Lacibacter sp. H407: one gene and its partner. The protein of the gene in region 1 interacts with the protein of each later gene in a pairwise test. Links are inferred from orthologs where the notes say so. Each region holds a gene or a part of one and is shown on either strand. Other genes may lie near its edges.

The links. The genes of interacting proteins can lie anywhere in the genome.
Region 2: the proteins of rpe (region 1) and eno interact in binary tests that used the Escherichia coli proteins (3 or more experiments, as listed by UniProt). The link is inferred for Lacibacter sp. H407 from one-to-one orthologs.

The regions. Positions count from the first base shown.
Region 1 is NZ_JBBKTU010000001.1:2,286,221-2,291,815, forward strand. The notes cover bases 1,463-4,409. They hold rpe (ribulose-phosphate 3-epimerase), read right to left. Parts: upstream 3,287-4,409; coding sequence 2,639-3,286; downstream 1,463-2,638. Other genes in these bases: WG989_RS09935 (TonB-dependent receptor), read right to left, coding at 1,463-2,030; WG989_RS09940 (hypothetical protein), read right to left, coding at 2,077-2,529; WG989_RS09950 (tetratricopeptide repeat protein), read right to left, coding at 3,360-4,184; WG989_RS09955 (TolB family protein), read left to right, coding at 4,278-4,409. In the rest of the region: more of WG989_RS09935, read right to left, coding at 1-1,462; more of WG989_RS09955, read left to right, coding at 4,410-5,387; WG989_RS09960 (hypothetical protein), read right to left, coding at 5,487-5,595. UniProt on the Escherichia coli protein: Catalyzes the reversible epimerization of D-ribulose 5-phosphate to D-xylulose 5-phosphate.
Region 2 is NZ_JBBKTU010000001.1:1,876,189-1,880,907, reverse strand. The notes cover bases 161-3,149. They hold eno (phosphopyruvate hydratase), read left to right. Parts: upstream 161-1,003; coding sequence 1,004-2,296; downstream 2,297-3,149. Other genes in these bases: nth (endonuclease III), read left to right, coding at 3,036-3,149; WG989_RS08150 (hypothetical protein), read left to right, coding at 2,752-3,000; WG989_RS08155 (FtsB family cell division protein), read left to right, coding at 2,363-2,656; WG989_RS08165 (DUF4126 domain-containing protein), read right to left, coding at 276-842; gldA (gliding motility-associated ABC transporter ATP-binding subunit GldA), read left to right, coding at 161-265. Outside these bases: more of gldA, read left to right, coding at 1-160; more of nth, read left to right, coding at 3,150-3,680; WG989_RS08140 (RidA family protein), read right to left, coding at 3,792-4,238; WG989_RS08135 (2-oxoacid:acceptor oxidoreductase subunit alpha), read right to left, coding at 4,345-4,719. UniProt on the Escherichia coli protein: Catalyzes the reversible conversion of 2-phosphoglycerate (2-PG) into phosphoenolpyruvate (PEP). It is essential for the degradation of carbohydrates via glycolysis.

The DNA of each region.
Region 1 (5,595 bases):
TCCAATGCATAATTATACCACTGATCGTTATCTAAATTTTCACGTGTGCGCATCAAGCCAATACTTACCCAGCTTTCAGCATCTTTCACCAACTCACCAAACAAACGGGCTTCAATACCTGTTGCATAAGCTTTGGCACTGTTGCTGCCGAAATAGCGGATGCGAACATTATCTACATCATACGGCACAATATCATACATGTGTTTGTAATACGCTTCGGCCTGCAGTTTAAATGGTCGATTGCCCCAGCCTTTGAAATTATAATCAAAGCCTGCTACCACCTGCCAACTTTTTTGCGCTTTTACTGATTCGTTTACAGTACCATCATACCGACGCAGTTCACGGTAGAAGGGTGGTTGATGATAGGCACCTGCTGCTGCACGAAATACAATATCTTTTTTACCGAGTGGCTGCATCGCAAACTGCACTCTTGGTTGAATCAATACCTCGTTGTTGAGTGTGTTATAATTGTAACGTACACCGATCTGCAGCGTCATGTTCAATGAATCGTTCAGAATAATGTTATCCTGCACATAACCTGTTGTGCGGAAGAAAACAAGATCTGATTTTGATTTGATGACTTTTGTTAACTGCAGTTGATTGGGATCAAACGGTAAGGTATAACCGGCGCTATCCGTCAGTTCCCATTCATTCAACTTATCGTTGATGCTTTGGCGTTCGAGACTATGGCCCCACTGAATAAAATGGTTTCCTTTTTCCAAACTGCCTTTGTGCGTGGCGTTTTGAATTTGAATGTTGAGTTGGTTGCGTGCAAAATTCTGGAACACTCCGGCACCCAACGGATTTACAATTAAACCAAAACTTGAACGGCTGCGATCAAAATCACGTTCACCAAATAAATACGCACCTTGTATATCGAACGATTCTTCTTCGTTATTACTGAAATGACTCAGCATCCATTTCAACTTCAAATTTTTATGCGGCTGAAAAGTAGTTGCAATGCCGGCCATTGCTGTGCTGTAACGATCACGTTCACCACCTGCAAAATAAATATCCAAACCAAGATTGGCAGTGAAGAATGGTGAGAACACAGATGCTGTCTGGCTGCTGAATTTAGGATTTAATTTGAATTGTGTACGGGAATAATTACCCATTGCTTCAAACATCCATTTGATATTTGGTTGCCAGGTAACATAGCCCTGCAGGTCGTTACTGGAAGGAACATAATTCCCTTTTGTTTGCTGACTGCTTAATAAATTTTGATTGCTTCTGTTACGTGCACCAACAGTAAAACTTACTTTTTCATCTTTGGAGCCACCTTCAAAATGCAATCCCTGTTCGAGTAAAGAAACATACGCTGAGCCGCCGAATTTCTTTGCACGTTTGTATTGAATATCCAGCACACTACTCATCTTATCACCATAGCGTGACTGAAAGCCTCCGTTGTAAAATGTAAGACTGCGAACCATTTCAGGATTGATAAAACTCAACCCTTCCTGTTGCCCTTGTCGAACGAGATAAGGACGGAACACTTCAAAATCGTTTACGTAAATAAGATTCTCATCATAATTGCCCCCACGTACAGAATATTGTGAAGTGAGTTCGTTATTGCTGCCCACAAATATTTTTAATAATCCTTCCACACCGCCAACAGCCGATGGAAGTAGCAATGCATTTTTCGGATTGATGCGGATGGCCGATGCTTCGGATCGTATGCGGTTGTCGGTTACCGTTACTTCCTGCAATTCTTTGCTGCCCCGTTCGAGCCGCATCACCATTCGTTCTTCTTCATCATCATTTAAAAAGAAATTCCGTTGTTCTGAACGGTAGGAGGTGTATGAAAAAATTAATGCAACGGCTTTGCCCGATGGAACTTTAATGCTGAAATAACCGGAATCGTTTGTGGTAACGCCTGCACTGCGGCCAAGAATAACAACCGATACATTACTGAGCGGATTTTCATTTTCATCGAGCACCTTACCGGTTACGGTAGCTGATTTCTTTTGGGCAAAAGAAACAACAGATGCCAGCAGCATTACAAGGAGGAAGCAGGTTTTGGTTGCCTTCATGGTAGATAAAACTAAGCCTTTCTGTTAAAACGAAAAGCGGTACAAGTTATTTTTTCAGGTAAAGATTATCGAAAGAAAGATTTGTTTCCACTCCATTTACCTTACAGGACACAATGCCATTTCTGCAATATGGCTTTTTCATTGACTTGCGGCCTTCCTGTTGCGGTTCAAGAACTTCTGTTATTTGGTATTGGCTGCCGGTAGCTGGAATCAAAATCCGGTAGTCGAAATCAGACCTGAGATTTGCAACACTTGACGAAGATGTCCATTGCAATGTATCGTTACTAAGCCTGTAGCTTATTACAGAAGCATCAAGGATCATAGAGTCAATCAAGTTACTAAAGCTGCTTCCTTTCGAATATCTCTTTACAGTGTAGGTGCTTGCTTCCTGCTCAGTATAGGAGATGAAATTAATGATGAAGCCGTCAGATTTTCCGCAAGGATACGTACAACTGCTAAGCAGAAAAAGGAGAATAATAGTATAGGCGAGTTGTTTCATATTTGATTGACTAAAATATATTGGAAAGCGCTGCATAAATGTGAAACCACCCAATGGCAGAGTGGTTTCATTCAGACTTTTCTGAATTGCCCGCTTTTTGACTTCCGAATTATATCTTCTTCAACAATGAGATCATCTCCGTTGGGTTGGGTGCTTTGAACACGGTGTTTCCTGCCACCAACACCGTTGCGCCGGCATCCACAATACTTTGTGCATTTGCAAGCGTAACACCGCCATCAATTTCAATCTCTACGTTCAATCCTTTTTCATCGATCATGTTACGGAGTTCTTTGATCTTGTTGAGCGTTTGCGGAATAAATGCCTGTCCGCCAAAACCGGGATTCACACTCATCAAACAAACCATATCAATATCGGCCAATACATCTTTCAACAATGAAACAGGTGTATGCGGATTCAATGCAATCCCTGCTTTCATACCCAGCCCTTTGATCTGTTGAATATTGCGGTGCAAATGGGTGCATGCTTCGTAATGCACCGTGAGAATATCGGCACCGGCTTTTTGAAATGCTTCAGCATATTTCTCCGGCTCTTCGATCATCAAATGCACATCACACACTTTGGTGGTGGCTTTGCGAAAGAACTCGATGATCATGGGCCCAAAGCTGATATTGGGTACAAAGCGGCCATCCATTACATCGAGGTGATACCAATCCGCTTCACTCGCATTGAGCATATCACAATCGGCCTGTAGATGAATATAGTTGGCACTTAATAAAGAAGGGGCTACAATCGGCATAAAAAATTCAAAGTTTGTAGTTGATAGTTTATAGTTAGTTGTATTCTACTCATTGCTCATCATTCATCACTCATCATTTTACGACTCCCAATCTCTTCAACGCATCTTTCGCTTCAGTAATACTTTGATCGAGTGCGAGGGAACGTTTATAGTTATCAATGGCTTCAGTTTTGCGGTTGAGTTTTTCTTCCGTTTTTGCCATCCAGAAATAACCATCGGCAAATTTGTTACTTACATTGGTACTTTGTGTAAAAACTTTGTGGGCCTCATCAAATTTTTTCTGATCGTAATAGATCAATCCTTTTTCAATGTATGCATCGAGGTAAGTATAATCTTCCCGGATGATCTGGTTGTAAACAGCCATTGCTTTTGATGACTCTTTTACTTTCGTATGGTAAGCTGCTTTTATAAAAAGAATATCGCTTCGGAATTGAACGGCAGCTGCATCTTTCAACAACGCATCACACAAAACCAGTGCTTTTTGATTACCGGTTTCGGCGTACAGAGATGCCAGCCGCAACTCAGCCTGGGTAAACAAACCTGCTGCCCCAATAGATTGCTCATAGGTTGCTATTGCATTGGATGTATCGCCTTTGCGCTCCAGTGCATCAGCTTTCATAAATAAGTAGGCCGGGTTGTTGGGTTGTTTTTGCAGAAGTTGTTCAATTTGCAGCAATGCGTTATCGTACTCATCATTTTGTACAAGCTGTTCCACAAATTCTTCACGAATACTATCCACCTGTGGTTCCTGTTGCAGTTTGTTTTCCAGTTCCTGTAGTTTAGTATCGGTGGTGGTTGCGGAAGTTGGTTCCTGTGCCTTGGATTTGGGGGAATCGTTGGTACAGGCAAATAAACTGAGGGTCACAAATCCGGTGAGCAAAGCGGCTTTCAACTGCATGGCGCAAAGCTAAATTATTTTAGGCTGCTGGTTCTTACATTTTCCTGACATTTGCGGGCATTTCAAAAACTACATTTGCTCAAAATCTGTAATATGCACAAGTCCGCTCTGTTGTTTGCCTTACCTTTTGCCTTGGTTGTAATGTTGTCGTTTAAAAATGGGAGTAAAGGAGTTGCTGAAAAAACAGCAACAACCAATGACACAATTCTTTACCCCGACGAAAAGCATTTTAAAAATATTCAGCAGCTCACATTTGGCGGCGATAATGCTGAAGCTTATTTCAGTTTTGATGGCAAATGGCTCATCTTCCAAAAGACCTATGCAAAAGAGGGTATATCCTGCGACCAGATGTATATCGCAAAAGTTCCAACAAAAGCTGGTGAAAAGTTTACTCCTAAACTGGTAAGCACTGGCAAAGGACGCACAACCTGTGGGGCTTTTATGAAAGATGGTAAACACATTATTTATGCATCTACACATTTAGGTAGTGGCGATTGTCCTCCCATTCCTGACCGCAGTAAATATGGCAACAAATACATCTGGCCTTTGTACGACAGCTACGATATTTTTATCGCCGATCTGAATGGAAAAATTGTAAAGCAACTCACCAACAGCAAAGGTTATGATGCTGAAGCAACACTTTCTCCCGATGGAAAGAAAATGTTATACACGAGTACGAAAGATGGTGATATTGATATGTATGTGATGGACTTGAAAACAGGGAAAGAAATTAAAGTGACCAACCTGTTGGGTTATGATGGTGGTGGCTGGTTTAGTCCTGATGGTAAAAAACTTATCTGGCGTGCAAGTCGTCCAAAAACAGAAGCAGAGATCAAAGAATACAAAGAGTTGTTGGCACAGGGATTAGTTGCTCCTACGAATATGGAAGTGTGGGTAGCAAATGCGGATGGCACAAATGCCAAACAGGTTTCTTCTTTTGGACAAGCGAACTGGGCACCGGCCTACATGCCCGATAACAAGCGCATCATCTTCGCCAGCAATCATGAATACAAACGTGGCTTTCCGTTCAATTTATATACAATGAATGAAGACGGTAGCAATCTCACCAAGATCAGCAGAGATAAAGGGTTTGATGCATTTCCGATGTTTAGCCCCGATGGAAAGAAGATCGTTTTCTGCAGCAACCGCAACAACGGTGGTACAAGAGATACCAATATTTTTATTGCTGATTGGGAGGAATGATGAGTAATGAATGATGAGTAATCAGTCCTGAGCGAACCCGTATCAAGCGGGAGTCGAGATTGACGCTTCTATTTATCGTTTTGTAGATATCTGCTTCGCTTACCGTTCAATCTTTTCTTTTGGAGCAGGCCGCTGCTTGTATTGATATATCTTAAACGGAGTTTTTTGAATGAGGGAATCAACCTTTTGCGTTGACCCGTTTCCGTAA
Region 2 (4,719 bases), 410 kb from region 1 along the record:
AGACGATCAGTTATCGAATTTGTTGAAAAAAGTTCATGCAGGCGAAGTGATCCTTGAATTAAAAGAAGAAGTGGATGAATCGTTGTTTCAATCTATTCAAAACTGTATTCGCTTAAACAGCACTACCTGGAAATTCAAAACAGATAATCCTGATGCTGTGAAGAAACAACTGTTACAACTTTCGATCGAAAAAAATCTGAATGTGCTTTCGCTGAAGAGTGATGAGAATTCGTTGGAAGATGTGTTCAGGAGTTTGACAAACTGACGTTGTCTGTTCACCTCCGCAATCTCCCCACCCCCTTCACCAATATCCATCCAATCAACAGCAACATAAGCAAAGCAATAATCACCGGTGCAATAAAACTCAACGCTGTTCCTCCAATTGCTGCTGCATTCTCACCCGTAGATACCACCACATTGCCAGTACCTGCTGTGGCCTTGGAAGAAAACAAACGCAACAATCCGGTCCCGGCTTGCACTGTTCCCGCAGCACCACCTCCGGCAACAATCGCCAATATCCATTTCAACAACGGAGTAAATTCTGCAATCGGTAAAAATGATGCAGCTAAAATTGTTCCTGCTGCAACAGCTAACGGAGTAGCGATCGTATCCAGCAGGTTATCGACAAACGGAATATAATAAGCACCAATTTCTAACACCGCTGCTGTTCCAAAACAAAGTACGGCCGGCAAGCTGCCCACCCATTGCATATCAGCAGGCAGGTTGAACCATTGCTGCCATGCAGCAAAGCTGGCACCCAACATAGGCACAAATACCCGAAAGCCACAGCATGCGCTGAGAGCAATGCCCATTGCAACAGAAGTAAGTAATGTTGTATCCATACAATCGTTTGTTGTACTTAAAAATAATCATTTCACTGCTCATAACTCTTTGCTGCTGCCGCTGAAAGTCTTTTCTTTGCAGCGAAAAGAAAGCTGCACGCTCTTTGCTACATGCTGCACGCTTTGTAACAACTGCAAACATTAACTACAAACTGAATTTTATGAGCTTTATCGCCGACATTCATGCAAGACAAATTCTCGACAGCCGTGGTAACCCAACTGTTGAAGTAGATGTAATTACCGAAAACGGAATTCTTGGCCGTGCTGCTGTTCCAAGCGGTGCAAGCACTGGTATACATGAGGCAGTTGAACTGCGTGATGGAGATAAAAGCAAATACATGGGTCGTGGTGTATTGAAAGCTGTAACAAATGTGAATGAAGTTATTGCCGATCAACTCATCGGTATTGATGTTACACGCCAGGCGTATATCGATTCACTTCTGCTGAAAATTGACGGTACTGATAACAAAAGCAATCTTGGTGCAAACGCAACATTGGCTGTAAGTATGGCCGTTGCAAAAGCAGCCGCTGAAGAAAGTGGATTACCCTTGTACCGTTACCTCGGTGGTGTAAACAGTACTGTGTTACCTATTCCCATGATGAATATCATGAACGGTGGTGCACATGCCGATAACAAAATTGATTTCCAGGAATTCATGGTGATCCCTGTTGGTGCTACATCATTCAGTGAAGGATTACGTTGGGGTGTGGAGATTTTCCATCACCTGAAATCTGTATTAAAGAAAAAAGGATTCAGTACAAACGTAGGTGATGAAGGTGGTTTTGCTCCTGAAATTCAAAGCAACGAAGAAGCGATTGAAACTGTACTGGAAGCGATCACTGCGGCAGGTTACAAACCGGGCGAGCAAGTAGCGATTGGTATGGATGCTGCTTCCAGCGAAATGTATGATGGTGCTACAAAAACCTATAAGTTTTACAAAAGCAATCCTTCGAAAGTGATCAGCAGCGATGAAATGGTTGCATACTGGACAGAGTGGGTGAATAAATATCCCATCATTTCAATTGAAGATGGTATGGCAGAAGAAGATTGGGAAGGATGGAAAAAACACACCGATGCAATTGGCAGCAGAATTCAATTAGTAGGTGATGATCTGTTTGTAACGAATACCAAAATTTTAAAAAGAGGAATTGATACAGGAACTGCTAACGCTATCCTGATCAAAGTAAACCAGATCGGTACCGTTACGGAAACCATCAACGCTGTACAAATGGCGCAGAATGCAGGTTACAATACGGTGATGAGTCATAGAAGTGGTGAAACAGAAGATACAACAATTGCTGACCTGGCAGTTGCATTGAATTGCGGACAGATCAAAACCGGTTCAGCTTCTCGTACCGACCGTATGGCGAAGTACAACCAACTCATCCGCATCGAAGAAATGCTGGGTGAGAATGCAATTTATCCAAACGGAAAGATTAAATTTGGTAAGTAACTTTAGTTGATAGTTCATGGTTCATAGCAGAACACTATGAACCATGAACTATCAACCATTAACAAAATGAAATTTCTAACTCACATACCGCCCATTCTGAAAAACAAATACGTTTTAACCATTATTGGTTTTGCGGTGTGGATGTTATTTGTGGACCGGAACGATTTTCTCACACAGGTGAACCGTTACCGCAAACTGTCTGAACTGAAGAGCAATACTTCTTATTTCAACCAGAAGATCGAAACGGCCAAAACCGAGCTGGAAAACAGGCAAAAAGACCCGGCCGCCTACGAGCGCCTTGCCCGTGAGAAGTATTACATGAAAAAGGATAATGAGGACGTTTTCCTCTTTGAGGAATAAAAACAGCCCGCCCCGTACAATACAAGTTTACCAACAGCGTTTAATAGCAAAGCAGATCCTTTGAGAAGCCCCTACGCATAAAAACAGGATTGCTTATGACACATAAATTTACGCCGGAAGACTTGTTACAATATCTCTACAAAGAAACAACCGCTGAACAGAATGCCGCTATCGAACAGGCAATGGCTGAAGACTGGACCCTCCGGGAAAAGTTTGAGGTAATCAAAAAAGCGGCACAACGGCTTACCAATTTCAGATTTTCACCCCGTACAGAAACGGTGTTGAATGTGCTGAAATATGCCAACAAGGACATGGCAGCCACTGATCTTTCTGCATCAAACTGATCTTTCCCTAATTTCGCCGTCATTCCAAATTCAGAATGACAACTAAAGAGCGTTACCAATCGGTTATTGATTATTTTTCGGTACATGCACCCGATGCGGAAACGGAGTTGCTGTACGATAATCCTTTTCAGTTACTCGTGGCCGTTATTCTTAGTGCCCAATGCACCGATAAACGGGTAAACCTGACAACTCCTTCCATCTTCGAAAAATATCCTGATGCTGAAAGCATGAGCAAGGCAACCTTTGATGAATTGTTTCCTCTCATTAAGAGCATTTCGTACCCCAATAATAAAACCAAACACTTGATCGGTATGGCACAAAAGCTCGTGCATGAGTTTAACGGTGAAGTGCCGTTAACTGTTGAGGAATTGATCAAATTACCGGGTGTTGGACGAAAAACAGCCAACGTCATTACTTCTGTGGTGGATGCACAACCAAATATGGCGGTGGATACACATGTGTTTCGTGTGAGTAAGCGCATTGGACTGGTGAAACAAACGGCTACTACTCCGTTAGCAGTAGAAAAAGAGCTCATCAAACATTTCCCTACCGAGCTGGTGTACAAAGCACATCATTGGCTCATTTTACATGGCCGTTATATTTGTATAGCACGAAATCCCAAATGCAGGGAATGTGGCTTGCAGCAAGCCTGTAAGTATTTTCAAAAGAATAATAAATAGTTCCGCTTTTTTCTCCGTGTACTTTGTGCATTATTTCGTTTGCTTTGTAATACAAATTAGCACAGCGAACACAAAGGCTTTTCACAAAGGACACAAAGAAGAACGACAAATCTATTGTTTCGGGAAATGTGCAATCAACTCCACTTCCAGTTTTGCATCGGGCATAAATAACCGAACAATTTGCACCCAGGTAGCTGCAGGGAAATCGCCTTTGTAAAATTGCTTGCGTACATGGTTGAGTAGTTTCATCGCTTCTATATCAGTCGTGTATAAATTTTCTTTTACTACATGCTGAAAGGTTAATCCATATTGTTTGAGTGAACGTTCCAAACCTGCATATACCTGCTTGACTCCTTTTTCACTTAGTTCAGTAGTTACAGTTCCGGAGAGATATAACACATCCCCTACTTTCAATGTCTGCGCATATCCGGCCGATGTATCCTGTTTGTTGGGATTGCCCCAATGCCATTTTTCTTTTATAATAGGGGCGGTTGTTTGTTGCGCCGAAGCTGTTATTGAAAAGACCACGGCAACGACGAAAATGAAATAGCTGTTCATGACGATAGGTTTTAACTGTAAAGTAAAAAATTGCAGCCGGTAACAAAAACAAAAAATCCATCAGCGGTTCACTGATGGATTCAAGACTTATGTAAAGTAAGAACAATTACAAATACTGTTGCAACTCTTCGATCAATTCACCTTTTGTAATAGGTACACCTTTGATCTTGTTGTAACCTTTTGCATCTACAAAATAAACGTCACGAATAATTTTGATCAACTGTCCGTTATTGATCTCGGGGATCAATACGGTTTCATAATTGCTCAATATTTCTCCAAGGTTGCGTGGGAACGGACGGATATAACGGAGATGTGCATGCGCTACCGATTTCCCCTGCACCTGTAATTCTGCACAGGCACTTTTAATAGCACCGTACGTACTGCCCCATCCAAGGATGAGCACTTTTCCTTTTTCAGGACCACTGTCTAATTGCTGTACAGGAATATGATCAGCAATTTTATCAACCTTTGCCTGTCTTGT